Tunicatimonas pelagia: one gene and its partner. The protein of the gene in region 2 interacts with the protein of the main gene of each other region in a pairwise test. Links are inferred from orthologs where the notes say so. Each region holds a gene or a part of one and is shown on either strand. Other genes may lie near its edges. The genes, in order: nusG and rho.

The links.
Region 1: the proteins of rho (region 2) and nusG interact in binary tests that used the Escherichia coli proteins (3 or more experiments, as listed by UniProt). The link is inferred for Tunicatimonas pelagia from one-to-one orthologs.

The regions. Positions count from the first base shown.
Region 1 is NZ_CP120683.1:5,764,741-5,780,736, forward strand. What follows is about bases 12,230-14,963. They hold nusG (transcription termination/antitermination protein NusG), read left to right. Parts: upstream 12,230-13,171; coding sequence 13,172-13,756; downstream 13,757-14,963. Other genes in these bases: tuf (elongation factor Tu), read left to right, coding at 12,230-12,812; secE (preprotein translocase subunit SecE), read left to right, coding at 12,964-13,155; rplK (50S ribosomal protein L11), read left to right, coding at 13,749-14,189; rplA (50S ribosomal protein L1), read left to right, coding at 14,206-14,904; rplJ (50S ribosomal protein L10), read left to right, coding at 14,910-14,963. In the rest of the region: P0M28_RS24630 (hypothetical protein), read left to right, coding at 1-227; P0M28_RS24635 (hypothetical protein), read left to right, coding at 254-757; P0M28_RS24640 (DUF2461 domain-containing protein), read left to right, coding at 772-1,446; P0M28_RS24645 (hypothetical protein), read left to right, coding at 1,512-1,679; P0M28_RS24650 (hypothetical protein), read right to left, coding at 1,672-1,929; pyrH (UMP kinase), read right to left, coding at 2,201-2,905; P0M28_RS24660 (acyl-CoA carboxylase biotin carboxyl carrier protein subunit), read right to left, coding at 3,125-3,643; P0M28_RS24665 (LytR/AlgR family response regulator transcription factor), read right to left, coding at 3,691-4,377; P0M28_RS24670 (sensor histidine kinase), read right to left, coding at 4,377-5,441; P0M28_RS24675 (alkaline phosphatase D family protein), read right to left, coding at 5,550-6,965; P0M28_RS24680 (alpha/beta hydrolase family protein), read right to left, coding at 6,962-8,233; P0M28_RS24685 (M1 family metallopeptidase), read left to right, coding at 8,407-10,989; more of tuf, read left to right, coding at 11,625-12,229; more of rplJ, read left to right, coding at 14,964-15,446; rplL (50S ribosomal protein L7/L12), read left to right, coding at 15,495-15,875. UniProt on the Escherichia coli protein: Part of the processive rRNA transcription and antitermination complex (rrnTAC). The complex forms an RNA-chaperone ring around the RNA exit tunnel of RNA polymerase (RNAP).
Region 2 is NZ_CP120683.1:3,020,384-3,036,642, reverse strand. What follows is about bases 1-2,997. They hold rho (transcription termination factor Rho), read left to right. Parts: upstream 1-587; coding sequence 588-2,408; downstream 2,409-2,997. Other genes in these bases: P0M28_RS12850 (NAD(P)-dependent oxidoreductase), read right to left, coding at 2,853-2,997; P0M28_RS12855 (hypothetical protein), read left to right, coding at 2,482-2,748; serS (serine--tRNA ligase), read right to left, coding at 1-298. In the rest of the region: more of P0M28_RS12850, read right to left, coding at 2,998-4,067; P0M28_RS12845 (DNA polymerase III subunit gamma/tau), read left to right, coding at 4,333-6,066; P0M28_RS12840 (response regulator), read right to left, coding at 6,072-6,464; P0M28_RS12835 (LysM peptidoglycan-binding domain-containing protein), read right to left, coding at 6,618-8,507; P0M28_RS12830 (O-methyltransferase), read right to left, coding at 8,511-9,152; P0M28_RS12825 (MarR family winged helix-turn-helix transcriptional regulator), read left to right, coding at 9,256-9,711; P0M28_RS12820 (3-hydroxyacyl-CoA dehydrogenase/enoyl-CoA hydratase family protein), read left to right, coding at 9,708-12,113; P0M28_RS12815 (M3 family metallopeptidase), read left to right, coding at 12,813-15,020; P0M28_RS12810 (RNA polymerase sigma factor), read left to right, coding at 15,168-15,752; P0M28_RS12805 (hypothetical protein), read left to right, coding at 15,778-16,146. UniProt on the Escherichia coli protein: Facilitates transcription termination by a mechanism that involves Rho binding to the nascent RNA, activation of Rho's RNA-dependent ATPase activity, and release of the mRNA from the DNA template.

The DNA of each region.
Region 1 (15,996 bases), 2.7 Mb from region 2 along the record:
AGATTAAACTGATGGAAGAGGTGCCGGATGAATTACAAGTAACGCTAGAACGTAAGCCTGATTTTTTGAAGCACATCACCACGAAAGATGATCGGAATTTTATACTACATATTGAATTTCAATCAGCCAACGACAGCGATATGGTGTACCGGATGTTGGGCGGACGGCTAGTCAGTATCATGCTCTGCTATTGCGTAAGTACCAATTGCCAATTATCCAGTTCGTAGTCTATTTAGGACAAGACCCACCAACGATGGACACTTCCTGGTCAGCCGTTAACATTGATTTTCAGTATACTCCTAGGAGTTTGCAGGAGTACAACTATCAAAACCTGCTGACCTCTGATATTCCCGAGGAAGTCATTTTAGCCGTTCTGAGTGACTTTCGAGATCAACCTCCGGAGGAAATAATTCATTTAATACTAGAAAAGATTGTGAAGATTGTACCCAATAAGATTAAATTACAACGGTATTTATGTCAGCTTGGAGTGCTTTCTAAGCTACGAAATTTGCAACCACTAACATTTCAAAAATTAGACGATATGCCAATAGAATATGACATCCAGACTGATTATCTCTTTATGAAGGGGAAAGAAGCTGGCATTGAAGAAGGGACTACTGAAGGAATGAAAGAGGGTGAAAAAGCGGTAATCGTGAAAATTCTAAAATTGGGAAAGCTAAATCACACTCAGATTTCCGAGTTTACAGGTATCTCCGAAAAGCGGATTAAGCAGACTGCCAAAGAGCACAACATTTAGCATTATTTCACTCTATGAACACTACCGCCGGAGCAACTCCCTATATCTTGTCATTTCTTAGTGACCTTCAAGCGAACAATGAAAAAGCCTGGATGGATGCCCACCGCGACCGTTACCAAACCGCTCGCCAGCACTTTATCGATCTGGTAGGGCACATTCTGGGCGAACTTAGTATTGACGACGAAAGCCTACGCGGATTAAATCCTAAAGACTGTATCTTCCGCATCAATCGCGATATTCGTTTCTCTAAAGACAAGTCGCCCTACAAGAACAACTTTGGGGCAGCGATGGCCGAAGGCGGTCGTCATACCGATCAGGCATTGTACTATTTGCATCTTCAGCCTAACGACGAATCTTTTTTGGCAGGAGGTATCTATCAGCCACCCCCACCCATACTGGCGAAGGTACGGCAGGAGATTGACTACAACGCTAGTGAGCTAAAAACTATTACCAATGCCCCGGCATTTAAGCAGTACTTTGGCGAAATTCAGGGCGATGCCCTTAAGCGAGCTCCTAAAGGCTACGAACCCGACCACCCCAATATTGAGATGCTCAAGCTTAAAAGCTATCTGGTAATGCACAAACTCACCGATAAACAGGTGGCCAACAAGCAATTCCCCGCCCAAGCCGTGGCGGTCTTCCAAAGTATGCAGCCCTTCCTTAGCTATCTGAATGTAGCGGTAAGCTAGTTTTGGTATTTATGTTTTTAGGCATCCTGTATTCCTGTAGGTAGGGTGCTCTCAACTAGAGAGATTTGGTCAGTATTGATACAGCGGTCAACAGCCCAGCCATTGCCGGACAGATCATAGAGCAGGAGGGGCACTATCTACTTTCGCTCAAAACAATCAGAAGGACATCTTTGCTTAAGCGGTCGACGCGCAGTAAAAGATTACATGATGCCCTATCGTTAAAGATTAGTTAGTGATAAACAGGTAGAATTTGGTTAAGGACGTATAGAAACCTGTACCTGCTATGTTTGTAAACGTACCGAGCTGCTGGGAGAAACGCTGGCTTGGAAGAACATCCAGTCCATCATCGTGGTATACGCCCTGCGAGAAACTGGTACCAAACAGCAAGAAGAGTGTCGCTTTTATCTGAGCGATGTGGTTAAAAGCCCAGCCTATTTCAATAAAAAAGTCAGGGAACACTGGGGCGTAGAGAACCCATTTCATCACTGGGCGACCTGTGGTACCTGGATGAAGATCGTCGTCGCACCAACACTAAGACAAGGCTCAAAACTAAAACACGCTTAGAAAGCTGGCTTTACAGCTACCACACAAACCTAAAGGCGGCGGCCGCTCAAGCAGATGGCGATAAGCACAGCATCAAAGTAAGAAAGCAGGGTGGGATGATGACTATCTCAAACAGATTATACGTCAATACTGCTCTGGTTAGTGCGTTTAACCTGATAACTAACTGAGAAACGTTTCTTTTAATTAGAAATTAGTTGATCAGCGTTCCCACCTCTTGTCCGCTGATTAGATTGAATAAGTTGCCGGGTTTATTCATATCAAAAACAATAATGGGCAAGTTATTTTCCTGACAGAGCGTAAATGCGGTCATATCCATTACGTTGAGCTTCTTCTGATATACTTCGGAAAAAGTAATGGTTGAGAAACGTTTAGCAGTGGGGTCTTTTTCGGGATCGGCGGTATACACTCCATCAACTCGGGTTCCCTTTAGTACTACATCAGCTTCAATTTCAATAGCGCGTAGGCTGGCCGTAGAGTCGGTGGTAAAATACGGATTTCCGATACCCGCCCCGAAAATAACAATGCGTCCTTTCTCAAGGTGGCGAATGGCTCGACGACGGATAAAGGGTTCACATACTTGTTCCATCTTAATGCCAGACATCAACCGGGTATAAACTCCGGTTTGCTCTAGTGCGCTCTGCAAAGCCATACCGTTAATAACGGTGGCCAACATTCCCATATAATCACCCTGCACCCGATCCATTCCTGAATTCTGAGCCTGTACTCCCCGGAAAATATTACCCCCGCCAATGACAATAGCCACCTCAACCCCAGTATCTTTCACTCGCTTAATTTCCTGGGCGTACTGTTGAATTCGCTCCGGATCAATGCCGTAGGGCTGATTGCCCATGAGGGCTTCACCACTAAGTTTCAAAAGAATACGTTGGTACTTCATACGTGTCATTCTAAATTAAGTGCAAGTAACGCAAAATTATCCAACCGAAGCGAAATGTGTAAGGAAAAATCTAGAATAGTGGTATGGCTCGATAGTGTTAAAGTGTTATTGTATTCAGTTCGCCGTGGAATGGTGTTCATATTGCGAAATTAGAGTTCAAAATCATGCGTTTATGAGTTCGGAGCTTCGCAAATTTTAACCCTTCAACCCTTCAACCCTTCAACCCTTCAACCCTTCAACCTCAAAACTAACCAGTACTTGATTTTTCTCTACACTCTCTCCAGTCTTCACCAAAACGGAATCAATCATTCCTGAGGCCGGGGATTTTATGACATTTTCCATTTTCATGGCTTCCAGGGTAAGTAGCTTATCGCCCGTTTGTACTGAATCGCCAGCATTTACTTCTACTGCTCGGATGAGACCCGGCATCGGGCTGCGAACTTCTTCCACTACGGCTTCTGAGGTGGCATCCATTCCCAAGGTTTCTAGTAGTTGGTCAAGTTCAGATTGCAGTTGCACTGGCACCCTTTTTCCGTTTACCGAAATAATGAATTGCTTGGTCGCATAGTCAGCTTGCAGCACCTCAATTTGGTAAGACCGGTGCTGATAAAGCACGTGAAATTGATTGGGCGAAATCTGGTGAATATCCAGATCAACCTTTTTCTGGTCGATATGAATTTGGTCGTCTTTTACTTCTACAGACAGTGAAGTATTATCGTCAACTGAGGCCTGGTACATAGCTTGCAGCGTAAAGTTGACAGCGAAGTTACTAACAATTACGCTTCTTAGCTAAAATCATTCACTACGGATTTAACTTGCTCTTTGTACTTGGGGCCGATAGAAATTCTAGCCTGACCAATATGAATGTGATTGTCCCGAATCACGTCAATATGGCTTAAAGCCACGATGTAGGAGCGTTGCACTTGAATAAATTCAGCAGAAGGCAGGTAAGCTCGTACTTGCTTAATCGTAGATCGTACCAATACTTTTTCGCTACTGAGGTGGTAAGTAACGTAGTTTCCACTCCCTTCAATATACTGGATGTCTTCATATCGCATTTTGCGCTGTTCACTGCCTGTATTTACAAAGAAAAAATTAGTGGCATGATTACTTGAGTTTAGTCTTTTCCTGACCTTTAAAAGTGCCGAATGAAAGCGGGTAAACTCGAAGGGTTTTAGCAGATAGTCTACCGCATCAAGGTCATAACTCTCTAAAGCATATTCGCTAAACGCGGTGGTGAAGATGACTAATACGTTTTTCTCGTTGAGTATGCTAGATAGTTCCAGCCCTGAAATATCGGGCATATTGATGTCTAAAAAGATCAGGTGAGCGCTGTTCTCTTCCAAAAACTTCAGTGCTTTGAATGGGTCAGTGAAAGTCTCTACTAATTGTAAGAAGGGAACTTGTGCGGCATGATTTTCAATAACCCGCAGCGCATTGGGTTCATCGTCAATAGCAATTGCCCTAATCATCAGGTTAGATTAAGTTCTAAGTGGACGAGGTATTTTCCGTCATTCAAGCCACAGGTTAGCTTATGCCGATTAGGGTAGATAAGTGTCAAGCGATTTTTTACGTTCTCTAATCCTAATCCACCAACCTTGGATTGTCCGGTTCGTTGTACGGCATTTTCTACTTCCATGACTAATCGCTTTTCTATTAGTTGGATACTTATGTTAATCTGGGAAGCGTGAGTGGTACTGACTCCGTATTTGAAGGCATTTTCAATGAAGGGTAGCAGAATCATAGGCGCAATGCTAAGGCTTCCTATTTTGCCGTTTTTTAAGTCAAGATCAACGTTTAACTGCTGGTCTTCGGTGAGCCGCATTCGCTGTAGCTCAATATACCGTTCCAGATAATCCAGTTCCTTATTTAGTGCAATAAAATCGGCTTGGGTATCGTGCAGGCTGTAGCGCATTAAAGTACCCAATTTTGAAATATTATCTGCTGTGCTCACCGCCCGTTCATCCAGTGCCACCGCATAAATATTATTTAAGGTGTTGAACAGAAAATGAGGGCTAACCTGCGCTTTTAGCAGTGCCAGTTCTACCGATAGTTTCTCAGAAATCAACCGACTTTTGACTTGCTCATTCACAAACCAATCTTTAACAAAACGATAGGCGAACGATATGTAAATAATCCAGGGTAGTTGACTAAAAACAAATTTATCAAAGCTGTTAAATTCTCGGAACATCCAGTGACTAAACTCACTAGAAAAGTTAAGGCTCGCCCAGTCGTTAATCATCCAGGGAGCTAGTAAAAGTACAGTGTGGAGAACTTTTGCAACAATGAGTAGTACTACTAAGCATAAAGCGTATGTAAGCCATTTATCCCGCTTAAAGAATCGGGGAATAAGTACGAAAATATTGATATACATAGGTAAAATAAAGGTCAGTACCAGCGAAATGCCTCGGAAAGTAATATGCGTCGAGTCCATGTTATTTGACCAGGCAGAAATGGCCGAAACCATTACCAGCAACCAAAAGGCGATATGAAACCATGCTTCTCGTTTGTCCAGCTTGATAAATTGTGTGTTCATCTCAAATAATTTAGTTAACGACACAATGCTACCATTCACCTACCTAATCTGAAAAATAATGTGACGAAGACATGTTTTTATGACACGAAGGCACTATTTGAAGGATAGTTAATTGTCAATTTTGAACAGTTCAGTATTTCGGGCTTCGCCATTCACATCGTAATGAGTAAATGTGAGCTGAGGTTGACCTTCTTCTCGTTTAACCTCAACTCCCAAAAAACCGCCAATTAGATTAAGATAGCGGTGCTGGGGTTGTTTCCCACTTTTCCAGCCCTGCACGTGGGAGTCGCTCACCGGGCCTGAACCAAACTCCATAAGCTGAGTAACACTATCCTGCGATACGTACTGCCAGTGCCGATCTCCGTTAATCACGTAGGTATTTTCGTGCTGAGAGAGTAAGTTTCTTAGCCACTCACCTTCGGTTTGAAAGGATGCGTTGGAGTGGTTGTCGGTTTTATTTTTCCGGTCGGGCCCCACCACCGGGGTAGCGGAAATTACAACCTTAAACGTAGCATCCGATTCTGACAGCGTTTGCGTAAGCCAGTGTTTCTGTTGCTGACCGAGAATCGTTTTGCCTTCGCCATCGGGAGCTTGGTTGGCACTGCGGTACTCCCGCCCCTCTAGCAGCCACACTTGCAAATCCTTTCCCCAGCGAACGGTTCGGTAGGGAAGCTCCTTCATCGGAACATTCTCTTCCCAAATCACCAAGCCCTCGGCGTAGGACAACTCCCCGTAATCGGATGTTTGCGCGTGAGAGTCATCGGAAAGCAAGTCATGATCGTCTTTGATAAAGTAGGTAGGTGTTTCTCGGAAGAAATTGACTAGCGAGGGCCAACCGTTGATGGCGTGCCACTTGTGTCGGGCTTTCTCAGGATTGGTAGCCGACGGCCCAGGTTTATCGTAGTACACATAATCACCGGTTTGCACAAAGAAATCGGGAGCTAACTCTGCCATGCTCAGGTAGGTTTTAAATCCGGCTACCGAATCATCGTAGCTCCAAAAGTATTGACAGGTAGAGGAGGTAAATGATACTGGAGCCGCCACCGTATCGGCCGGGGGAGTGCGAAAAATTCCGCTTATTGTGGCTATGTTTTCATCGGACTGCTGCGCTTTTCCTTCTAGTTTAATGGTGTACTGGGTATCTGGAGTTAATCCTTCCAGAGGAATATGTACCGTGTGGTCTTCCTTTGCTTCAGCTACCAACCACTCTGAAGTCTCGCTAGACTGATCGCTTTCTACTATCACGCGAACGTAGCCGTCAGCACCTCGCACTGCACCATCCATTTCATCTACAGGCATATTCTCATCAAAATTAATTGGATGGCGAAATACCTTGGGTTTCCGCTGGTGAACTACCGGATTTGGTTTTTTCTGACCGCACAAGCGTGTCCAGACAATGGCATCAGTAGACGTGAGTTCTGAAATTCGGAAACCGTTAGTGAAATAGACTTCTTGAGCGTAACTCAATTGAAAACTAGCTACTGCTAAAAGGCTGGTGAAGTAAATGTAAAATAACTGCTTCATTGCTTGGTAGTAATTGTCCCAAATTCTTCAAAATACTCAAGGTAGGGATTTAAAATAGAATCGTACTGATAGTGCGTGTGCGGATTTTGATTATACGTTTTGGTGCGCTCTTTTCCGTAAAAGTGCCAATCACAAAAATCGTAGAGGGCGAGCCAGTCCTCCTGGTTTTGGTTATGGCCACCATTGCGCCAGTGTAAGGCCAGATTATCCGGTTTTCCGTAGGCATCAAAAATCGGTTGGGCTGCCAAATGAGTGAGCTGCGTGCCGTAGGGGTTAGCCCAGTAATCTTGGCGGGCGTGTAGGTTCACCAAAGCCCGAGGGGCAATCAGCATCTTAGCAAAGTGGGCGTCAAAGGGCAGGTAAGCCACACTATCCACAAACTGAAATAGTGAGTCGGTAAACCAATAATGGTGGCGTTCTTCAGCTACCGACAGGGTTTGAGGCTTCTGATCAGGATCAAAGTACCGCCAGCTTCCGGTGCCACCGCTACCCGATGAGTTGGGAGCCGTTACGGCAATGCGCTCGTCGTAGATGCCAGCACAAAGGGCTGTCTTTCCTCCTCTTGAATGACCAGTTACTGCAACCTTATCTGCATGAACGTAAGGTTGCTTTTCGAGCCAGTCAATAATAATGCTGTACATCCAGGCCCAGGCAGCCGTGTTTTCCCAGGTATGGTTGGGGTACAAAGCTAGTACACCAGTATCTCGGTTATCGGGCTTATCGGCAGCTACGTCTTCCCGAATAAACTTCACAAAAACATAACCGCGCTCAATAGCCTCTTTGGTAGCAAATTGCTGAATTTTATCTCTTCCTTTCTTTTGGTACTGCGCTTCTTTTCGCGGATTCTGCATATCGCTCAGATCAAATAAGAAGCGGTCGTTCTTAATAATCACCGGAAATGAGCCTTCTCGCCGGGGAATAACCGCACCTACCCGAACGGAAACCTGCTTGCCATTTTTATGCAGGATAAATTGTAGGGTTTGCTGAATGGCAGCACTATCGGGAAGATACTTTTCATCAGTAACTTCTACTTCTACCTTATCTAAACTACGGTGGTCGGGCATTGCGCCGTACTGGTAGCGAGTGAGTATTTGTTTAAGGTGCGGACGGTGCGCTTCCCACTCAGATGCTGAGATAGTTCTGTTGTCCGCTCGTAAAGGATTAGGCAAAGTAGAATGGTACTCAATTGGGGAACTCGGAGAACGGCACCCTACCCAAGCTGCTAGTAAACATAAGCTAGCCGATCCAATAATCCATCGTTCACTCATAATGCAAGTATATTGAAAATGATGGTTATTTAGCGACTACTTCTGCCAAATCTGGTAAAGCGGCTAAGCTTACCCGATAAAATTTTAGTTGGGTGGAATAGTTTTGCTGGTTAAGTCGTTACTTAATTCGATATTTGCATTTCGCACAGTCAGACCACATTGAATAAAAAATATTGAAACCAACTTCATCCGTATCAATCAGGCAAATAGTTGTGATCGGGCTTTGTATCTCAACCGTCGGTTTTTCAGCTTGTAAAGTTGAGCAAATTGCGGCTACCCAGCCGACCAATATAGATAATCCTAACGTAGAATCAGACTCAGTGGCGACCGAACTATTGCTAGAGATGGAAGAAGTCGTTGCTCTTCCCTACCAAGCCGCCGAGGCTCGCGAACACGATTTGCTACATACTAAACTAGAGGTGCGTTTTGATTGGGATAAGCACTACCTTCACGGTAAAGCCACGCTTCAATTAAAACCGTATTTCTATCCTCAGTCCACCGTAAATTTAGATGCTAAAGGCTTCGATATTCACGCCGTTCATTTACTGAAAGGCGACCCAAGCCAGCCACAACCACTGTCGTACGAATACGATAGCTTGATTCTTCAGATCGCTTTAGACAAAACCTATTCGCGTGATGAGTCTTATCTACTGGTCATTGATTATACGGCTAAGCCCGACGAGTTTGAAGCTGGCGGAAGCGAGGCCATTAAATCGGATAAAGGGTTGTATTTTATCGATGAACCCTCGCCTCAAATCTGGACGCAGGGCGAAACCGAAGCTAGTTCGCGTTGGTTCCCCACCATTGATACCCCCAATGAACGTTGCACGCAAGAAATGTTTATTACGGTAGATAACCGCTACGTGACGCTATCGAATGGAACATTAGTGTATTCGCAGGTTGATGAAGAGAGTGAGCCGGTACCTTTACGAACGGACTATTGGAAAATGGATCAACCGCACGCGCCTTACTTATTTATGATGGCTGTGGGAGAGTTTGCGGTAGTAGAAGACCAGTGGAATGAAATGTCGGTTAACTATTATATTGATTCGGCTTACGCGGCTTACGCCGACGATATTTTTGGTCGAACTCCCGAGATGCTTTCGTTCTTTTCCGAAAAACTAGGAGTAAAATATCCCTGGTCTAAGTACGCTCAGGTAATTGTACAGGACTTTGTTTCGGGAGCGATGGAGAATACTACCGCTTCGGTTTTTTATGATGCCTTGCTGGTAGATGACCGCGAATTGCTAGACAATCATTGGGATGATATTATCGCCCATGAGCTATTTCATCACTGGTTTGGCGATCTGGTCACCTGCGAGTCTTGGGCCAACCTTCCGCTGAACGAGTCGTTCGCTACTTACAGCGAGTACCTCTGGAGTGAGCATTACTACGGAAAGGATGAAGCGGAGTACGACCGCTGGGAAAAACTACAAAACTATCTGTCGGAAGCCGAAGGTAAAAAAGTTGACCTGATTCGCTATCGCTACGCAGATAAGGAGGATATGTTCGATCGGCACTCCTACGATAAAGGTAGCCTAATACTGCATATGCTACGCAACTACGTGGGCGACGAAGCCTTCTTCGCTGCCCTTGAGCTGTACTTGACCCGCCACGCCTATACTTCAGTAGAAATCCACGACTTACGAATAGCATTTGAGGAAGTGACCGGGCAGGATTTGAACTGGTTTTTCAATCAGTGGTTTCTGAATTCTGGCCATCCGGTATTTGATATACAGCAAGGCTTTGGAGATGGGCAATTGACACTTACTATTACGCAACTTCAGGATACTGAAACGGCGCCAATCTACCAGATTCCGATTACGGTAGATGTATGGGTAAATGATAAACGAAGTAGCTACGAACTATGGATTAATGAGCCGTATCAAGAATTTACGATTGCTGCTGACACAACCCCACAGCTAGTACTCTTTGATGCCGAAGGAGCACTATTAGCTGAGGTCTACCACAATAAGTCGGAGGAAGAATGGGCGTATCAATTTCGTAATACTAATCATTTTATGCACCAATTGACCAGCTTGCAGACGTTGGTCAACGATTCTACTGCTACAGTTACTCCGGTAATCTTAACCGAAGCTTTAGACGATGATTTCTGGATGATCCGGCGACTTGCCATCAATGCTTTGGAAGACCAGCTGAGCGGTAGTGACAGTACGCTGCTACTGAAAATTGAGAGGCTAGCCCGTAACGATGAGAAATCATTGCTGAGGGCCGATGCTATTAATGCGTTGGCTACTATCAATGCTGAACATTATCAAAACTTATTTCAGCAGGCACTACAAGATTCTAGTTACGCCGTAATAGGTACGGCCATTGCTGCTTACGCTAAAACTTCGGCACCTGATAAATCTGCTCGCTTTGCACCTTTCCAAGCGTTTACTAATTTCAATACGGTAATGGCTTTAGCCGACTACTTTGTGTCTGAAGGGGTGGCCGGTCAGTACCCTTGGTTTGAAGAAAAGACGGCTCAGGTTTCGGATGAGACATTATACTATTTTCTAAACTATTTAGCGCAGTATTTAGTCGCAACCAACGATCCGTCATCCACTCAACAGGGCATTCAACTGTTGGCTGATCGGGCGCGTAATCATCCGCAATATTACATTCGGCTTACGGCTTACCGCGGACTGCTATTTTTTAGCGATCAGCCCGAAGTTAATGAAATGTTACAGACTATTCGAGACGCGGAGCAAGACGAGCGGCTCAAGGCTTTGTACCAATCAAGCGGTTACTAAAAATTTAAGTGGATTTTTTCCAATTTCTTTTCAGCTATCATTTGAATATATAGAAAAAGACCTTACTTTTGCCCTTCCATTAAAAATAGTGGGCAAAAATCTGATTTTACTGCTATTTATATACATGGAATTTTCGGGGGAGATTCCAGAGCGGTCAAATGGGACGGACTGTAAATCCGTTGCTTCGGCTTCGAAGGTTCGAATCCTTCTCTCCCCACTGATAAAATCTGAATGAGAGGCGAATTTTTCTAGCGAGGTTGGTGTTAGCTCAGATACTTGTATAATGATTAATGACTGATGAGTAATGAATACAGCCATTAATCATCACTAAGCGGGAGTAGCTCAATTGGTAGAGCGACAGCCTTCCAAGCTGTAGGTTGAGGGTTCGAGACCCTTCTCCCGCTCACTTTAATGATTAATGTGACAGTGATTAACGACTAATTAAATTAGACTTCATTATTCACTACTCATTAATCATCAATCATTATTTAGAGCTGCCGACGTAGCTCAGGGGTAGAGCGCTTCCTTGGTAAGGAAGAGGTCACGAGTTCAAATCTCGTCGTTGGCTCAAACGTTTACAGAGGTTTTACCTCTTAGATTTCGTTACATTTTGATCACTGAAACTGTTTTTTAACATGGCTAAAGAAACCTTTGACCGTTCCAAACCGCACTTAAATATCGGTACTATCGGTCACGTTGACCACGGTAAAACAACGTTAACTGCTGCTATCACCACCGTACTGGCCGGGAAAGGTCTAGCAGAACTAAAAGACTTTGCGTCTATCGATAATGCTCCGGAAGAAAAAGAACGGGGTATTACCATCAACACTTCTCACGTTGAGTACCAAACTGAGAACCGTCACTACGCTCACGTTGACTGCCCCGGTCACGCTGACTACGTAAAGAACATGGTTACTGGAGCGGCTCAAATGGATGGTGCTATTTTAGTAGTAGCAGCTACTGATGGACCAATGCCTCAAACCCGCGAGCATATCCTATTAGCTCGTCAGGTTGGTGTACCGGCTATCGTAGTATTTATGAACAAGGTAGACTTGGTAGATGATGCTGAGCTACTGGAGCTGGTAGAAATGGAAATCCGCGAATTGCTTTCTTTCTACGAATTCCCTGGCGATGATATTCCGGTAATTCAGGGCTCGGCACTGGGCGCATTGAACGGCGAATCTCAGTGGGTTGAGAAAGTTGATGAGCTAATGAGCGCGGTAGATGAGTATATTCCAATGCCTGAGCGTTTGGTTGATCTTGACTTTCTAATGCCCGTTGAAGATGTATTCTCAATTACTGGGCGAGGAACAGTAGCTACTGGCCGTATCGAGCGAGGAGTAATCAACTCGGGTGATGCAGTTGATATCTTAGGTATGGGAGCTGAAAACTTGAAGTCTACTGTAACTGGGGTTGAGATGTTCCGTAAGATTCTTGATCGTGGTGAAGCCGGTGATAACGTTGGTTTGCTACTGCGTGGTATTGAGAAAACACAAATCCGTCGCGGAATGGTAATTGCCAAGCCGGGTTCAGTTACTCCTCACGCGAAATTCAAAGCTGAGGTATACGTTCTTTCTAAGGAAGAAGGTGGTCGCCACACTCCTTTCTTTAAGAAATATCGTCCTCAATTTTACTTCCGTACTACTGACGTAACTGGTGAGATTACATTACCTGACAATGTTGAGATGGTAATGCCTGGTGATAACGTTTCTATCACGGTAGAATTGATTTCGCCGGTAGCGATGGAAAAAGGACTACGCTTTGCGATTCGTGAAGGTGGACGTACGGTAGGTGCGGGTCAGGTAACTGAAATTACTGATTAAATTAGAAATATGAGATGTGAGATATGAAAGTTTCATATTTCACATTTCTCATTTCCCAAACGGGTGTAGCTCAGCTGGTAGAGCAACGGTCTCCAAAACCGTAGGTCGTGAGTTCGAATCTTACCGCCCGTGCTAAAATGAAGCGTTCACTATGAATAATGTTGTTGAATTTATCCGAGCCTCTTACCAAGAGATGAGCGAAAAGGTTACTTGGCCTTCTTATTCATCATTGCAAAGGAGTTCGTTTCTAGTACTGGTAGCTTCATTAATCTTTGCATTACTGATTGGAGTCATTGATCTCGGCTTTGAAAATGCGATGAAGTGGTTTTATAACGCATTCTAAAAAACGCTGAACGATTATGGTCGATCCAAAATGGTATGTGATCCGTGCAGTAAGCGGAAAAGAGCGTAAGGTTCGGGAGTACCTCGAGCACGAGATCAAAGTGAACAAGTTAGAAGAGTTTGTACCTCAGGTGATTATTCCGTCGGAGAAGGTGATGGAAATGCGAAACGGTAAAAAGCGGGTGCGGGAGCGTCAGTTTTTTCCGGGATATATTCTGGTGTCGGCTGATTTGAAGAATGGAGAAGTGCTGCACATGATTAATAATGTGCCCAATGTAATTGGGTTTTTGAGTGCCAAGGGAACAAGTACAGCCCGTTCACAAGAGCCACCTGTGCCTTTGCGTGAATCAGAGATTAATCGCATTTTAGGTCGAGTTGACGAGGCGGAGGAAGAGGATATTAAAATGGATACCCCGTACATAGTGGGTGAAGAGGTGAAGGTAATGGATGGGCCATTTAGCGGGTTCATCGGTAACATTGAAGAGATTTTTGAAGAGCGCCGGAAGTTGAAAGTGATGGTGAAGATATTTGGCCGTAACACTCCGGTAGAGCTTAATTATATGCAAGTTGAAAAAGTAGATAATAGCGGTAACAATGGCTAAAGAAATAAGCGGATACTTAAAACTACAGATTCGCGGTGGGCAAGCAAATCCATCCCCTCCCGTAGGTCCAGCCCTAGGTAGTAAGGGATTGAATATCATGGAGTTCTGTAAGCAATTTAATGCACGAACCCAAGATAAGCCCGGGCAATTACTTCCGGTACTAGTAACAATTTATACCGACAAGTCTTTTGACTTTGTAATCAAGACTCCTCCTGCTGCGGCTCTGCTAATGCAAGCTGCCAAGCTGAAGAAGGGATCGGCTGAGCCTAACCGGGCTAAAGTAGGCAGCGTTACTTGGGATCAAGTGAAAGAAATTGCTGAAACCAAGATGCCCGATTTAAATGCATTTAAAGTAGAGTCGGCGATGAAAATGGTAGCTGGCACTGCTCGGAGTATGGGGTTAAGAGTAACTGGAAAAGCTCCTTGGGCGTAATAAATTAGTTGAACACATGGCGAAGCTAGGAAAAAAACAACAAGATGTACTGAAGAAATACGACCTTACCCAGTCTTATTCTCTTCAAGAAGCTACTGAAATTGTTAAAGATATTACTACTACTAAGTTTGATGCTTCGGTAGATATAGACGTGAATTTGGGTGTAGACCCCCGCAAAGCCGACCAAATGGTTCGGGGTGTGGTGGCACTACCGCATGGTACCGGCAAGGAGGTAAAAGTATTAGTGCTTTGTACTCCTGAAAAAGAGGCTGAAGCGAAAGAAGCTGGTGCTGATTACGTCGGGTTAGACGAATACATTCAGAAGATTGAAGGAGGTTGGACTGATGTGGATGTTATTGTTACCATGCCTACTGTAATGGCAAAAGTGGGACGCTTGGGTAGAGTATTAGGCCCACGTGGGTTAATGCCTAACCCGAAGGCGGGTACGGTAACGATGGACATTGGAAAAGCCGTGCAGGATGTGAAAGCTGGTAAGATTGACTTTAAAGTTGATAAGTTTGGTATTATCCACGCTAGCATCGGAAAAGCTTCTTTTGACCAAGAGAAATTAGTAGCTAACGCTACCGAGATGATTCAGACCATTAATCGGTTGAAGCCTTCTTCAGCAAAAGGAACTTATTTCAAGAGCATTTCATTATCGAGCACTATGAGCAAAGGAGTGCCCGTAGACAAAAACACCGTTCCAGGTATATAATAGTTATGACTAGAGAAGAAAAAGGAGTCCTGATCGATGATCTTGCCGAGAAGCTTCGTAACACCAGTTACTTCTACGTAGCCGATACCGGAGGGCTATCAGTAAAGGAAATTAATGAATTTCGGGCAATGTGCTTTCAGCGAGGTATTGAGTACAAAATTTTCAAAAACACCCTGATTCGTAAAGCCCTAGAACAGCTCGATACTGATTACGAACCCTTTCACGATGCTTTGAAAGGTACGTCAGGCATAATGTTCTCAGCCGAAACGAGTAACGCGCCGGCTAAAGTTATTAAGGAGTACCGTAAGAAAGGAGGCGATGCCGAAAAGCCAGCGCTGAAAGCGGCTTCAATTGATTCGGATTTATTCATCGGTGAGGAGCATTTGGATATGCTAAGCTCATTGAAGTCTAAGGACGAACTTTTAGGCGAAGTAATTACGTTACTTCAATCTCCTGCCAAAAACGTTATTTCTGCTCTTCAGAGTGGTAAAAACAAGCTGGCGGGTATCGTTAAAACCCTGTCTGAGCGCGAAGAGTCTTAGAAAAATAAAATCAATTAAACAATACTTACTAATTAATTCCGAATTAAAATGGCAGATCTGAAAGACTTCGCAGAACAACTGGTTAACTTATCAGTGAAAGAAGTAAACGAGTTGGCGAACATTCTGAAAGAAGAATATGGTATAGAGCCGGCTGCTGCCGCAGCTGTTGCCGCAGCTCCCGCTGGTGGCGGTGGTGAAGGCGGTGGCGCTGAAGAACAAACTGAGTTTGATGTAATTCTTAAAGCTCCGGGCGGATCTAAATTGGCGGTAGTGAAACTTGTGAAGGAACTTACTGGTTTAGGTTTGAAAGAAGCTAAAGCATTAGTAGACGGTGCGCCTACCGAAGTAAAGCAAGGACTTCCTAAAGATGAAGCCGAAGGCTTGAAAAAGCAGTTAGAAGAAGCCGGTGCTGAAGTAGAAATTAAGTAATTAGCAATATACCACGACCATATTTCATTTTTAGCATCACAGGCCTGGCTCGCTAGTCAGGTCTTTTCCCGTTTGTGGGCTTTTTACCAGCTTTTGCTTCTTGACCATTACCAGAATAGAA
Region 2 (16,259 bases):
GCTCCTCGTATCTGCGTAGGGTTTCAGTCAGCGTTTTGGAACTATTCTTTAGCTCAGCGGTTTTTAACTTTACAGCTTCAGCTTCCTCGCGCTTTTCTTCTTTCATAAGCTGGCCGATCTGTCGCGACAGATTGTTAGATGCTGCCAGCGTTTCGTCTAGCTTGGCTTGGGTTTCTTTTCGCGATTGGTTTAGTTTTACTACCTGATCAACTAAGTGTTGAGCATTGGCTAGGCCCCGTTTTATCAGACCTTGTACGGTAGCTGCTTCGTTATTGGCAATGGTTGCGATAGCTAACATGTTCTTTCAAAATTTTAGAAAGAAACGAAGTACGAAAAAATGCTTTAGAAAAGAAAAGGGCGGAGGTGAATTAAGTCGGAAGGTATGGATAAAATTCACGGATAATTGCTTGACAAATAGCAACCGATGGTCTATACTTGCACTAGCAAACCAGGAGAAGCAAAGCGTCTTTGCATTCCACTCCAAATTCAGTGCGCTGCATTATCCTATAATATCCATTTATTTAATGTCCTTATCCTTCGGCTTCACTGCTGAATTTCCAAATTTTTAGTATTACGCATTCCAATTTATGTACAACATTGATGAATTACAGGTTCGCTTGCTCTCCGAGTTGCGGGAAATAGCCGAGCAGATGGGATTGTCCAATTACAAGAAACTCAACAAAAAAGATCTTATCTACAAAATTCTGGACCAGCAGGCTATTCTGCCAGAAGACCAGCTTCCGCAAAAAAAGGAAAGGGCAAATGAAGAGTCAGATGCTACTTCTCCCAGCAAAGACGCTGATACTGAGAGTGCTGCTTCACCCAAACCAGAGAGTAAACCCAAACGGCGGCGCCCTAAAAAAGCAAAGAGTGCAACGGCTGAATCAGACCAAAACACCGAAAAAGAGCCTAAAGAGGATAGTAGCAATCAGCAAAAACCGCCGAAAGAAAGTGAAGCGTTTCAGCGTAAGCGTAAGCGGGTAAACGTAACCGAAACCGAAGATAGTGGTAGTGGTAGCACGGATGCGCCCAGTAGCACGAACGACCTGCTAGAATCTTTTGATATTGAAATGGAGGAAGTAGGAGAAACTAAAGACCCTCCCGAAAACAAAGTAAAAGACGAGCGAAACAAGCAGGATCGTTCAAATGATAATAACGATCGATCTAACGGCGACTCGCGAAAAGGTCGTGATAACCGCGACTCAAGAAATTCCCGCGATCAGCGGGATGGTAACCGCGATAAAAAGCGAAACGACGACAAAAAGCAAAACCAGATGGTGCCGATCAAAGAATTTGACGGGGCTATTGAGAACGAAGGGGTGCTGGAGATTATGCAAGATGGCTACGGCTTTCTGCGTTCATCGGATTATCACTATTTGGCCAGCCCCGACGATATTTATGTGTCACCTTCCCAGATTAAATTATTTGGGCTGAAAACCGGAGACACTGTACACGGGCAAATTCGTCCGCCCAAAGAAGGCGAAAAATACTTTGCGCTACTGAGGGTGTCATCCGTTAACGGAAAAACTACCGAAGATATTCGTGATCGGGTTCCGTTTGAGTACCTTACCCCACTTTTTCCCGAACAGCGCCTGAACTTATCTACCAAATCGGGGCATTACTCTACCCGAATTTTGGATCTATTCGCTCCTATTGGAAAAGGGCAACGGGGTATGATTGTTTCGCAGCCGAAATCAGGTAAAACGGTACTGTTGAAAGAAATAGCGAACGCCATTGCCGAAAATCATCCGGAAGTATATCTCATTATTCTACTGATTGATGAACGCCCGGAAGAGGTAACCGACATGGCCCGATCCGTGAAAGCGGAAGTAGTTGCCTCAACCTTCGATGAGCAAGCAGAAAAGCATGTGAAAGTGGCTAGTATTGTACTAGAGAAAGCCAAGCGTATGGTAGAATCCGGTCATGATGTAGTGATTTTGCTCGATTCTATTACTCGTCTCGCCCGAGCGTACAATACTACGGTACCATCTTCTGGTAAAATTTTGTCGGGTGGGGTAGATGCCAACGCACTGCACAAACCGAAGCGATTCTTCGGAGCGGCTCGAAACGTAGAAAACGGCGGTTCCCTTACCATCATTGCTACGGCACTGATTGAAACCGGTTCTAAAATGGACGAAGTGATCTTCGAGGAGTTTAAAGGAACGGGTAATATGGAGCTACAGCTAGATCGTAAGCTTTCTAATAAGCGAATCTACCCGGCAATTGATGTTCCGGCTTCGGGTACGCGTCGTGAAGATCTGCTGATGGATAAAGAAGAGCTATCGCGGGTTTGGATTTTGCGGAAGCTTATGTCTGACATGACTTCCAACGAAGCCATTGAGTTCTTACTATCTCGAATGAAAGGAACTCAGAACAACGAAGAGTTCTTGATTTCTATGAATGGGTAACTTTTCTTGATTGTACCCCTGTCAACATTCTCGTGGTATTATCGTATAACTAATTGAGAAAAAACTTACCTATATGAAGAATGAGGACAGAGTTGTAGAGCTATTAGCTGAAAGTCTGAAAAGACAAGATCAGATAATTGAGCGAATGGATCGGAATGAAAGCAAACAACAAAAATACAACGAAGTTGTCGCAGAAAAGATAGATAACCTTACTAGCGTGATGAAGAATTTTAAGGAGATTGTATTCAGTCAACATAGCTCTTTCAACAGTATCAAAGAAATACTTCTAAATCAGCAAGAAGAGATAAAGTCAATCAATTTATTTTTAACTAATGTTTGAAATGCTAAAGAGGAGATCAGCAAAATTAAAGAAAGGTTAGACCAATTAGAGTCATCGCGATAGAATTACCATTTGTATATAAGCCAGCCTAGTCGCTGGCTTTTTTACTCCTTCCCATCTACAAAATCTTGCAGATAGCGATAGGGTTCGGTTAGCTTACCATTCTTCGTAATGGTAGCTCGGGCAATCATTCCACCTTCGTCACTCCCAAGCAAATTGGGTAAGACCTGCGCTATTAATGCTTCACCGAAAGCATGAGAGGCATCGCGGGGTAATTCCGAGGGTAAATTATCAACCGCCATCACGGAAACGGTATTCTGAGGCTGATAAGGATCAACTACCTGATCGTTCCGAGCATCATAATCATAGATTGGATTATCAATGGTAGAAGGTTGTTTGGTGGAAGGGATAGAACCTTCAATATCGCAGGTAATGTCGGCAATCACTTTGATCTTAAAGTCCTCTTTCAGCATTTCATCCCGATAAAATAGCACGGGTGAGTTGGAGTCCCAGTAGGCTCCGGCAATCAACAGATCAGTTTGGTGAGCGAAGGGTAAAAATCCGGGCACAAACTGCTCAGGATAATCGTAGAACTCCTGCTTACGAAATGGTTTGCCGTCTTTTTTACGATTATACTGAGTTACTTCTAGCTGGGTATATACTGGTTCCTGATAATCCTGCTTCAGATAGCCAGTAGCATCTACCTGACGAATGCCTACCTCATTAAGCACTTCCGTAGCTCCCTGAGCAACTCGTCCGGTACCGGTAATAGCAATTTTGATAGCGGGTAATTTAATCTTTGCGTATTCCGTCCGTAAGTCAGCCAGGTCAAAGCAATCTTTGGCTCGCCGGATGTCGTACAAACCAAACTTTTTTCCAAAAGTGTATAAACCGTTGTATGCTCCCACAATGCCGGCAAATCGGCCGAAAGCCACTACCCGCTGGTTTTTCTGATTGGTGAGTCGCTCGTAGTCGATCAGGCGAATATTTTTCTCCAGAATAGCCCGCAGTAAATCCCGATTGTAGGCTTGTTTTTTAATAGTATGAGAGAAGAATAGATAGCTTTTTCCAGCAATCAGTTGGTCAATGGGTACCTCTTTCACTCCCATCAGAATATCGGCTGATTGTACGGAGTCTACCACTGGAATATTTGTTTGGCGGTATTCTTCATCAGGAAAACAGCGTAATGTGCTACTCTGGCAAAGTACTTCGGTACCAAATTTTTCTTGAACTTGTACAGCTTGATCGGGCGTTAGCGGAACCCGATGGTCTACCGGAACCTTATCTTCCCGGATTAATGCAATAGTTGGTTGAGCCATCTAAAAAAAGAAGTGTATAAAGTGCAATGATTTAGTAGGATTACAATTACGAAAGTACTGAAAAGTTCGTGGATGTGGGAAGCCCTTTTGTTTTTAGTCAGATAATAAGCGAGCTAACAAACCACAGAAGAACCAGTGATAGATTTGTTCCGAATAAATTTAACACATTGATTGCTAGATCCTTGTTTCTGTTTTTGGAATTTCATCACTTTTTTAAAGTACCCACTTCGTTTCAATCCGTTTGAAGAATTTATAAATTGCGTAGATGGAAAAATTCGTTGTTTCGGCCCGAAAATATCGCCCGACCGGTTTTGAACAAGTTGTCGGACAGGAGCATATCACTACTACCCTGCAAAATGCGATTGACCAGAATCATCTGGCGCAAGCCCTGCTGTTTTGCGGTCCGCGAGGAGTGGGAAAAACCACTTGTGCTCGTATTGTGGCTCGAAAAATCAACGGCTTCGACGAAGAATCTTCCACCAACGCCCTCAATATTTACGAACTGGATGCAGCTTCTAACAACTCAGTGGAAGACATTCGGAACCTGATTGACCAAGTGCGCTACCCACCTCAGCAAGGAAAATTTAAGGTGTACATTATTGATGAGGTACACATGCTATCGAATCAGGCATTTAATGCTTTTTTGAAAACGCTGGAGGAACCACCGCCTTACGCCATTTTTATTCTAGCAACTACCGAGAAGCACAAGGTTATTCCTACCATTCTGTCGCGCTGCCAGATTTACGATTTTAACCGGATTCAGATAGACAGTATGATGCGGCACTTGCAGAAGATTGCCGAGCGGGAAGGAATAGAGGCCGAAGAAGAAGCTTTAAACCTGATTGCTCAAAAGGCCGATGGTGCCTTGCGCGACGCGCTTTCTATTTTTGATCTGATTGTTACCTTTTCGGCTGATCGCCGGGTAACGTATCGGGAAACTATTCAGAATCTGCATGTGCTGGATTATGATTACTATTTTCAAATAGTAGACTTACTGCTAGAGCAGAAGTTACCTCAGGTGCTGCTAATCCTGGACGATATTCTCCGTCAGGGTTTTGATGGGCATAATTTCATAGTAGGCTTGAATGAGCACCTGCGTAATGTGTTGGTTTGCAAAGACTCAGCCACTTTACCGCTACTACAAGTATCAGACACGGTGCAAAATCGCTACCAGCAGCAGGCAGAGCAAGCTCCGCTCTCATTTTTACTTACGGCTATGAACTTGGCTGGACAGTGCGATTTGCAATATAAGAACAGCAAAAATCAGCGATTACACGTGGAGTTGTCGCTTATTAAAATGGCTTACATTGAGTCAGCAGTCCAGTTAGCCCAACAAAAACCGGCCCCGGCAGGTGATAAAAAAAAAGCAGCCACACCTCAGTCTGATGCCTCAGAAGTAAGCACATCCAATGACCAAAGTTCCGATCAGCCTCCAACATCAGGCGGAAGAGGAGCTACGCCCATGAGTCTCGGAGCAGCGCCTCGCTTACAGAGCACCATTCGAATTCCAAAATTAGGGCAGGCTCCGCCTCAACCATCATCCAACGGAAACGGTCACGCTACCAAAGCCGCTGAGGTAGCTGAATTAGACAATACTGTAGATACAGCAGTGTTAGAAGAAAAAACCGATCAGCCGGTTTCTCTAACTAAGCTAGAAGAAGTGTGGAAGGAGTTTATTGAGGAACGGCGAGCCGAAGGTAAAGAGATTGAATACGTACTACTTAACCAACCTATTAATCTGGAAGGCGATGGGGTGACTATTCCGCTCACATTTATTAGTCCCATTCAAGAAGATCAGTTTGATGGGGTGCGGGCTGAATTATTACAGCGTTTGCGCCGTCGCTTAGGTAATTCTCAGATCAACGTAAAGACCAAGGTGGTAAAAGAAGAGCGGGATCGTCGTCCTTACACTCCTTCGGAAAAACTCAACTATTTAAGTGAGAAACATCCGCTACTGCGAGAGCTTACCCAGCGCATGGGGCTTGACCCCGATTATTGAAGCCACTACAATTCATTGCTGATTACTTCTAAATCACTTTGGGTGAGTGGCTTAGTGATGTATTTTATCACTGCTTGGTTAGTAATAATTTTATCTACATCCCTTCGGTCTTCAGAACTAGACAAAATAATCACTTTGGGCTTTTGCTGAATCTCGGACGGTAGTGTTTCAAACTCATAAAGAAACATAAACCCATCCATAATCGGCATGTTAATATCCAAAAAAATCAGATCAGGGATTTCATCAGGTGACTGAGCATTTTCCTGGAGGTAGTCTAATGCTTGCTGTCCCGAGCTTTTCACTACAACGCGCTCAGCGAATGCAGTAAGTTCGATAACTCGTCGGCTGATAAAATTATCAGTATCGTTATCATCAATAAGCAACACCAAGTTAATCATTTACTAAGCCATTCTGTGATCTACCCACTATCATCCTAAATGTAAAGTTCAGTTGATATTTACCAAATAAAAAGCAGGATTCACTAAATACTAAATACACGTAAGGTTTTATTCTAAAATACAATCAAGTGGTGAACAGGGCGCTACTTATTGCTAAGGTTGAGCAACTCGCAATTGCTCACCTGCTTTAAGATTAAAGCTTTCCTTTTGGTTCCATTCCATTAGCTCTCGAATAGAAATACGGTACTGCTGAGCAATCTGATACATAGTTTCCCCGGTCTGTACTTCGTGATACTCTTTAACTGCGGTCGGTTCACTGCTTGAGGTCGGAAGAAGTAGCTTTTGTCCTTCTTGAATAGAGTCGTAGATTGATAGCTGATTGTGATCGGCTAGTTCCGCCACTGAAATATCGTACTGTTGGGCAATGCTGTACAACGTTTCCTTAGGACGTACGGTATGGGACGCAATAGTATTTTCTGACTCGTTTTGTATATCTTTAGTGGTATTATTTTGCGCTGGGTCGTTTCGCCAAGCTCGTTCAGATGCAATATCAGAATCTGATGGTTGTGCAGACGAATCCACGCTTATTGGTGTATCAGCTACTTCAGTGGTAGCTAATCTGGGGTCGGCCACGGTACTTTTAGTGGTTGTTTTGGCAGCCGATGCTAACGCCAGGGGTTGACTGGTTGATCCATCCGGACGGCGAAACTCAGCTGCAATGGTAGTAGGACGAATATAGCGTAGCCAAAGCACTTGGTAAGATTGAAGCGGTTCTTCTTTTCGCAAGCGGTTGTTTCTAAGTAGCTTGTTGAGCTTAATGCCAAATCGCTGGGAAACATTCCACCAATTTTCTCCTTCTTCGGCCACGTGGTAGTGAGCCGGGGCGCGGTTACGTTTTGGTCGTAAATAATACGGCTGCCCCGCCGTAATAGCTGCCTGCGGATGGCCCAAGTTATTGAATTTGATAATCTTGCTCGGTGGTACTCCGGTGCGTTGTGCGAGTCGCTTCACATCTTCACCTTCTTTGGCAATGACCGCCGGAATTCCGTTGACCAATAATTGCTCTTTCCCAAATAGTCGACGGGTCTTTATCATGGGAAAAGCTTCGGAGTTGAGTTTTTCGCCAGCCAGTACCGAGGCGGTCGCGGTCTGCTCTGGCGCAGGTTTTGTTGAGGGCGGATTATCCGCGTTATCTGCCAGCGGAGGTTCTCGCAAACGCCCGCTAAAATCAGGAACAATAACTGGGTAAGCTTTATCTTGAGGAACCTTTCTTTGTTTTAGCCAGGTGTTGTAGGGTTGAAGCTCATCTTCGGTCACTCGAAATTCTTGGGCAATTTCCCGCAGGGTTTTTCCACCTCCATTTTGATATACAAAAAGCTGAATTGGAGGGCTAGGATTTTGACCTACGGCACTTTCAAAAGCAATTTTATGTGAAAGGTATTTCAGTACGTACCAGTGAGCTTTTCCATCGAGTCGCATCACTTTTCTTCCATTGAAGCGTTTGTCCGCTTTTTTCAAGGCTCCGCCGGGGCCTTCGTAGTAGGCCATGAGGGCGTGTAGCCAATTGTCGAACAGGGCATTATTGTTTTTAAAATAGCGAGCGGCACCCCGAGTAGCTGTGATGATATTCATTCGCTCGTCCACGGCACTGTTGATAGTCAAGCCCACTTCCTCCGCTGCTGCAACTTTAAACTGCCAGTAGCCAATGGCGTTAGAACTAGAAACTGCATCGCCCACCAGAGCACTTTCTTGAACTACTAAATACTTAATGTCTTCGGGTACGTTTTCTTCACGCAGAATCTTCTCAATCAATGGAAAATAGGCATCGATACGATCTACTTTGGCGTTGAAGTATTTTTCGTAGCGGGTGAGGGCATCTACGTCGGTCTGCACTTTCTTACGGGCATCGGCGGTAAGTTCCAACCGCATATCAGCAAAATGAATGATTTCCGGTACCTTTGGCGATTCAGCCCGAGGCGATTCAGCCTGGGCAGAAAAGACCAAGCACAGCACTAAGCACCCCAGCATACTTATGTTTTTCATACCCTATTTTTTTTGAGCGACCATCAGTCCATCGCGTATTGGTAGGAGAACGTTTTCTACGCGAGAATCTTGTTGAACGAAAGCATTGAAATCTTTGAGCACCTGCGTTTTAGCATCAGCCTTTTTGCCAGAATCTACTACTTTTCCGTGCCACAACACATTATCGGCAATAATAAATCCACCGGAAGACAGCTTCTCTAATGCCAACTCATAGTAATTTAGATAATTGATTTTATCAGCATCAATAAAAACCAGGTCAAAGGGTTCCTCTAAAGTAGGAATGATCTCCAGCGCATGACCAATTTTGGTTTCAATAACATCTTGCAATTTAGCCCGCCGAATGTATTTCTGCACCATCTCGCTCAATTCCTCATTAATGTCCAGGGTAATCAGTTTACTACCGCTAGGCATAGCAGATGCCATCCAGATAGCTGAGTAGCCGGTGAATGTGCCGATCTCTAAAATGCGCTGGGGGCGAACCATGCGTACCAACATTGCCAGTACACTTCCCTGCACCGGGCCAGAGAGCATTCGGGGCATCAGTACTTTTAAGTAAGTTTCTCGCCGTAGCTCGCTTAGCAAAAGGGTTTCTGAAATGCTGTGCTCCCGCACGTAGTTCTCAATAGCAACCGATAGTAATTGCATAGCATACAAGTCTACAATAATCTGTTAGCATCGTCAATGATAGGCTAGACAAATTGTGAATTTTAGTATGCATGCCTACTAAAATTCAGTATATTTGCTTGCTATGAAGAAAGAACTGACGGTAGATTATAACATCAAAACAGCTTGGCACGCGATTTATCGCATGTACAATCAGCAAGCACTGAAGAACGACTTTACTACATCCATCGGCTACGTATTACTCAATATTGATTCTAAAGAAGGAACGCCCGCTACCAAAATTGCTCCATTAATCGGGTTAGAATCGCGCAGCCTGACCCGGATGCTCAAGAATATGGAAGAGAGAGGGCTGATTATCAAGCAGCCTGATCTGAATGACCGTCGCTCGGTACGGATTATGTTGACGGAACTAGGGCGAGAGAAGAAAGAAATATCGCGCAAAACCGTACTTAACTTCAATGACGCTGTTCGGGCAATTATTCCTGAGGATAAGATCAACACATTTTTTGAGGTCATTGATAAGATCAACAAAATCGTAGAAGAAGAAATAAATCCACCCGTTGTAACCACCACACCATGAAGAAACACAACATTACCAAGGTAGCCGTACTCGGTTCGGGAGTGATGGGCTCCCGCATTGCTTGTCATTTTGCCAATATTGGCGTAGAAGCACTACTGTTAGATATTGTTCCGCGTGAACTGACTGAGAAGGAAGAAAAGAAAGGACTGACGCTGGAAAGTCCGCAGGTACGCAATCGTATCGTAACCGAATCTTTCCAAAAAGCAGTAAAATCTAAACCTGCTCCGCTCTACCACAAGTCATTTGCCGACCGGGTGACGTTGGGCAATTTTGACGATGACCTAAGCAAAATTGCTGACTACGATTGGGTGATTGAGGTAGTTGTGGAGCGGTTGGATATTAAACAGCAACTGTTTGATAAAGTAGAGCAACATCGCAAACCGGGAACGCTAATTACTTCCAATACTTCGGGTATTCCGATTAATATGATGCTGGAAGGCCGTAGTGAAGATTTTCAGAAGCACTTCTGCGGAACCCACTTCTTCAACCCGCCCCGTTACCTGCGCCTATTGGAAATTATCCCGTCGCAAAAAACCGATCCGGAAATTGTAGATTTTCTGATGCACTACGGTGACCTGTACCTAGGTAAAGAAACAGTGCTTTGTAAGGACACTCCGGCTTTCATCGCCAACCGCATCGGGGTCTACAGCATTCTGTCTACCATGCACACCATCGAGAAGGTAGGACTAACCGTAGGCGAAGTAGATAGTTTGACCGGGCCACTTATTGGGCGACCCAAATCAGCCACCTTCCGTACGATGGATGTGGTGGGGCTGGATACGACCGTGAACGTAGCTAATAACTTATTCGGAGTGCTAAAGCAGGACGAAGCCCGCGATATGTTCCAGTTGCCGGGAATCATGAAAGAGCTGTATGACCGCAAATGGCTGGGCGACAAGACCGGGCAGGGCTACTACAAGAAGATTAAAGACGAGAAAGGCAAATCGGTTATTCAGGAATTGAACCTAGAAACCTACGAATACGGTGATCGCACCAAAGCCAGGTTTCCTTCGCTGGAAATGGCGAAGCCCAAAGATGATCTCAAAGAGCGACTGAAAATTTTGGTAACCGCTCAGGATAAATCCGGAGAATTTTACCGTGCTCATTTCTATGATACTTTCAAGTACTGCTCTAATCGTATCCCTGAAATTGCGGATGAACTCTACCGTATCGATCAGGCAGTGTGTGCTGGCTTTGGTTGGGAGTATGGCCCCTTTGAAACCTGGGATATGCTGGGCGTGAAGAAGACCCTGGAGAAGATGGAAGAAGCGGGCTACAAACCCAACCAGTGGGTGTACGACATGCTGGAAAGTGGTGCGGAAAGCTTCTACAAAGCCGAAAACGGCAAACGCCTGTACTACGATATCGATAGCAAATCCTACCAAGTAATTCCGGGTACCGATGAGTTTGTGTTGCTGGATACGCTGCGGGAAAACAAAGTGCTGTGGAGTAGTGATGGAGCTACTATCCTCGATTTGGGCGACGGCATTCTGAACGTGGAGTTCCACACCAAAATGAATACGCTAGGTAATGACCCGGTGGAAGCTATCAATCGTGCTATTGATATGGCTGAAAAAGACTACGTAGGCGTAGTGATCGGTAACGAAGGTCAGAACTTCTCGGCCGGAGCGAACCTGGCGATGCTGTTTATGTACGCCATTGAGCAGGAGTTTGATGAGGTAGATATGATGATCCGTCAGTTCCAACGCACCATAATGCGGGCTCGCTACTCTTCTATTCCGGTGGTAGTGGCTCCCCACGGTATGGCACTGGGGGGAGGCTGTGAGCTTACCCTACACGCTGACCACGTACAAGCTGCTGCCGAGACCTACACGGGTCTGGTTGAAGTAGGGGTGGGACTGATCCCCGCCGGAGGTGGAACCAAAGAAATGACCTTGCGAGTGTCTGACAGTATTGAAGCCGGAGATGTAGAGCTAAACGCGCTGCAAAATGCTTTTATGAACATTGCTACCGCCAAAGTATCTACCTCGGCTCACGAAGCGGTTGATCTCAACTATATACGTAAGCGCGACCGCATTACCTTGAACAAAACCCGTTTGCTAGCCGATGCCAAAGAAGCGGCCTTATCACTAGCTGAACAGGGGTATACTCAACCCACTCAGCGCAAAGACATCAAAGTGCAGGGCAAAGGCGGTATGGCGCTCTTCCTAGCGGGAATCTACGGTATGCGCCAGGGACGTTACATCTCGGATCACGATCAAAAGATTGCCGAAAAAATTGCCTACGTGATGTGCGGTGGCGAGCTATCGTACCCGCAAATGGTATCAGAACAGTACCTATTGGATTTGGAGCGGGAAGCATTCCTGTCTCTTTCCGGAGAAAAGAAAACGCTGGAGCGAATCCAGTCGCTACTGCAAGGCGGAAAACCGCTTCGGAATTAGCATAATCTATATTCGGCTTAAAAAAAGGGGTAATCTTAAATTAAGGTAACCCTTTTTCAAAATTAATTGTTAGACTTATTCGGCTCTGCTAATCAGTACTTTAGACTGAGTTAATAGTTCCAGAGTGCAGCCGCTATTCCAAGTATTTTTGTTTTTCAGATGGCTACACTTCAATCGACAACGATTTTTTAGTATTCTATATCGCTTCATTTTCCCAATAGCATACTCAACAAATATTCTTTCTTTACTCAATAGGTTGTTTTTGCCGTTGTAATACCGGCTTACGTAATAAATCCAGGTAGTTTTGTCTGAAAGTACCAAGGTAATATCAGTATGCGTTCCTTTCTTTCCACGCGGTGGGTGCCCACTGTATTTATTTCGCTGTAAATCCCGGAATGCCGGCCAATGACCTTGCGGACGCTCGGTGAGATTTTCCGTACCGTCAAAGACTAGCCGTCCGCTAATAGTTCATTTGCCTCTTTGACATGAAGCTCAAACGCGGCAACTGCTTGGAAAGACTGTTTTGGCATCACCTTTTTTTCTAAGGTTTGAACAATTGATTCAGAAAATTTTCTGAGATTATCCGAAGCACTGGATTTGAACACCCCAAACACATTTGTTTACTTTTCTGCTGCGAGTTCAGAAACACTTTATACGGTTATTTGCGTTATTCCATAGTACCTAACTGAAGAAGAAACTATGACACTACCCAACACTAGCATTTTTGCGCTCAGTATATGCGCGCTAATCCTTCTATCCGGTTTTCACCCTAAAAAAATAACATTGGATTCTAATTATTTAACTGACACTACTAATGTGCTTTTGCAAGAGTGGACGGGACCCTACGGTGGGGTACCTGCCTTCGATGAAATGACTGTTGAGGCAGTAAAACCTGCTCTGGAACAGGGCATGGCAATGAGCCTAGAAGAAATTAATGCTATCGCCAACAACCCCGAAGAACCCACTTTTGAAAACACTATTGTTGCGATGGAGCGGGCAGGCGAAGAATTGGGGCGAGTGTTTACCTACTACGGTATTTATAGTAGTAACCGTTCGTCACCCGAGTTTCGGGAAGTGCAGCAAGAGATGGCTCCTAAGCTATCCGAATATTCCTCAAAAATCTCTCAGAACGAAGCGCTATTTAAGCGGATCAAAGCCGTATACGAAAAAACTCAGCAAACTCCGCTGGGCGGCACTCCGCTGGAAGACGATCAGCAGCGATTAGTAGAATTGATCTACAAGCAGTTCCAGATGAACGGGGCTGAATTAGACGAAGAGAAGAAGAAACGCTACGCGGAGATTAATAAAGAGCTTTCCAAGCTTTACACCCAATTTTCCAATAACGTGCTAGCTGACGAGGAAGGCTACGTAACCTATCTTTCCGAAGATCAACTCAGCGGCTTGTCGGAGCCACTAGTTAATGCCTACGCTAAAGCCGCAGCGGATCGAGATAAAGAGGGAATGTACGCGGTAACTAATACTCGCTCATCAATGGATCCTTTTTTAACTTATTCAGATGAGCGGGACTTACGGGAGAAAGTGTGGCGTACTTACTATTCAAGAGGAGATAATGGCGATGAGCACGATAATAATAAGATCATCGAAGAAATTTTGAAGCTTCGCAAAGAGCGGGTCGGTTTGTTAGGCTACGACAACTACGCCGAGTGGCGTTTACAGGATCGGATGGCTAAAACCCCCGAAAACGCAATGGAATTGATGAATGCCGTGTGGCTCGCTGCCATTGCCCGAGTGGCCGAAGAAGTGGAAGATATGCAAGCTGTAGCCGATGCCCAAGGTGATGATATTACCATTAAACCCTGGGACTACCGCCACTACGCCGAGAAGGTTCGTCAGCAAAAGTACGATCTGGATTCGGACAAAGTAAAAGAATATTTGCAGCTAGATAAGCTTCGGGAAGCCATGTTTTTTGTGGCAGGTGAGCTGTTTAATTACGATTTCACTCCAGTGCCCGACGGAGAAGTACCCGTATTCCACGAAGATGTGAAAGTGTGGGAAGTGACCGATAAAACCTCGGGAGAGCATATCGGCCTATGGTATCTCGACCCATTTGCCCGCACCGGGAAGCGTTCGGGAGCCTGGGCGACTACCTACCGTCGCCATGCTACGTTCGACGGTAAAAAAACTGTGTTAGGCTCCAATAATTCTAACTTTGTGAAACCTGCTCCTGGCGAGCCAGTACTAGTTTCTTGGGATGATGCTACCACCTTCTTTCACGAGTTTGGTCATGCCCTGCACTACTTTTCGTCAGAAGTGCGTTACCCAACGCTTAATGGTGCTGTTCGTGATTATGTTGAGTTTCAATCTCAATTGCTAGAGCGTTGGCTTTCTACCGACCCAGTTATTGAAAATTACCTAGTTCATTATGAAACAGGTGAACCAATGCCCCAAGAGCTGGTCAACAAGATTAAGAAAGCGGCCACCTTCAACCAGGGTTTTGCCACTACTGAGTACCTAGCCTCTGCGCTAATGGACATGAAACTCCATCTGGCTGATCCAGAAAACTTGGATGCAGACCAGTTTGAGAAAGAGACACTAGCTGCTATGAATATGCCAGAAGAACTGGTGATGCGTCACCGTACTCCGCATTTCAGTCACGTATTCTCAGGTGAAGGCTATGCAACGGCTTACTATGGTTACATGTGGGCCGATGTACTTACTGCTGACGCTACCGAAGCTTTTGATAAGGCACCAAATGGATTTTATAACAAGGAATTAGCGGATAAAATGGTCAAATACTTATTTGCGCCCCAAAATTCCGTAGAGGCTTCTGAAGCCTACCGACAGTTCCGGGGTCGCGATGCTCAGATTGACGCCCTCATGCGCGACCGGGGCTTTCCCGAAAATACGGAGACCAGACACCGGAGTCTGGAGGACGGACGCAACTGATAAGAATAGAGAAAGGGAGAAGGGAGGACGAAGAATGAACAAATTATGGGTTTCCGTGTCCCGCCTTCCTTTCTCCATCTTCCGGTCTTCGGACTCCGTTTCTCAACTTTACAATTTTTTTCTCGTTAGTACGTCTTACTAATCATCATGAAAGCACTGAGTTTAACCGGTGGGTTGGTATCGAGTAAGGAAAATGAAATTAGTCTGGCAGTACAGCGCGAGCGTCCGCGTTTACTAAGCTTTATCCAGCAACGCATACCCGACCGAGAAGAAGCCGAAGATATATTACAAGACGTATTTTATCAGTTTACCGAAGCCTACCGTACGGTAAAGTCTATCGACCGGGTCACCTCCTGGTTATTCACTGTAGCCCGTAACAAAATCACCGACCGCTATCGGAAGAAAAAGCCCCGCAGTTTTAGCGAGCAAGCAGTAAGTTCTGAGGAAGGTGACACCGCCCTTCGGTTGGAGGATATGCTGGCTGACCTCAGTAATCATCCTGAAAGTGAATTGATGCGTTCTGTTATCTGGCACGCTGTGGAGGAAGCACTGGAGGAAATGCCTCAAGATCAGCGAGAAGTATTTGTGATGCACGAATTTGAAGACCTTAGCTTCAAAGAAATAAGTACTATTACGAAAGCTCCAGTCAACACGCTATTATCCCGGAAGCGATACGCAGTTTTATTCCTGCGAAAACGGCTACAAAACTTATACGACGACCTCCGCGATTAGCTCCAACTCCCTAATACTAAGAAAAATGAAACGCTACTGGATTTTGAAGATAATTGTCCTGAGTGCCTTAGCCATTTTGGCACTTAGTGCAGTTGTAATGTTACTTTGGAACTGGCTAGTACCATCGCTATTTAATGGCCCATCTATTTCATTTGGTCAGGCACTAGGTTTACTGGTGCTATCAAAGATACTTTTTAGCAGCTTGGGGCGAGGGCGATGGAGTGGCGGATACTCGGCTCGTAAACGCACGTGGAAGCGCCGATTTGAAGAAAAATGGCATAATATGACTCCTGAAGAGCGGGATAAGTTTAAAACTACTATGAAGCAACATTGCAGTAAATGGGGGTGGATGCCGTCAGCATCTACACCCAAGAACCGTAAAGAACCTGTATAATTGTTTTTTATACAACGTACTTTTATCTGCGAAAACAACTTTCCTCAAAATACTTTATTAACTTAATTGCAATAATCGACTATTTTGTAGTTAATCAGCGAATAGTTTATACT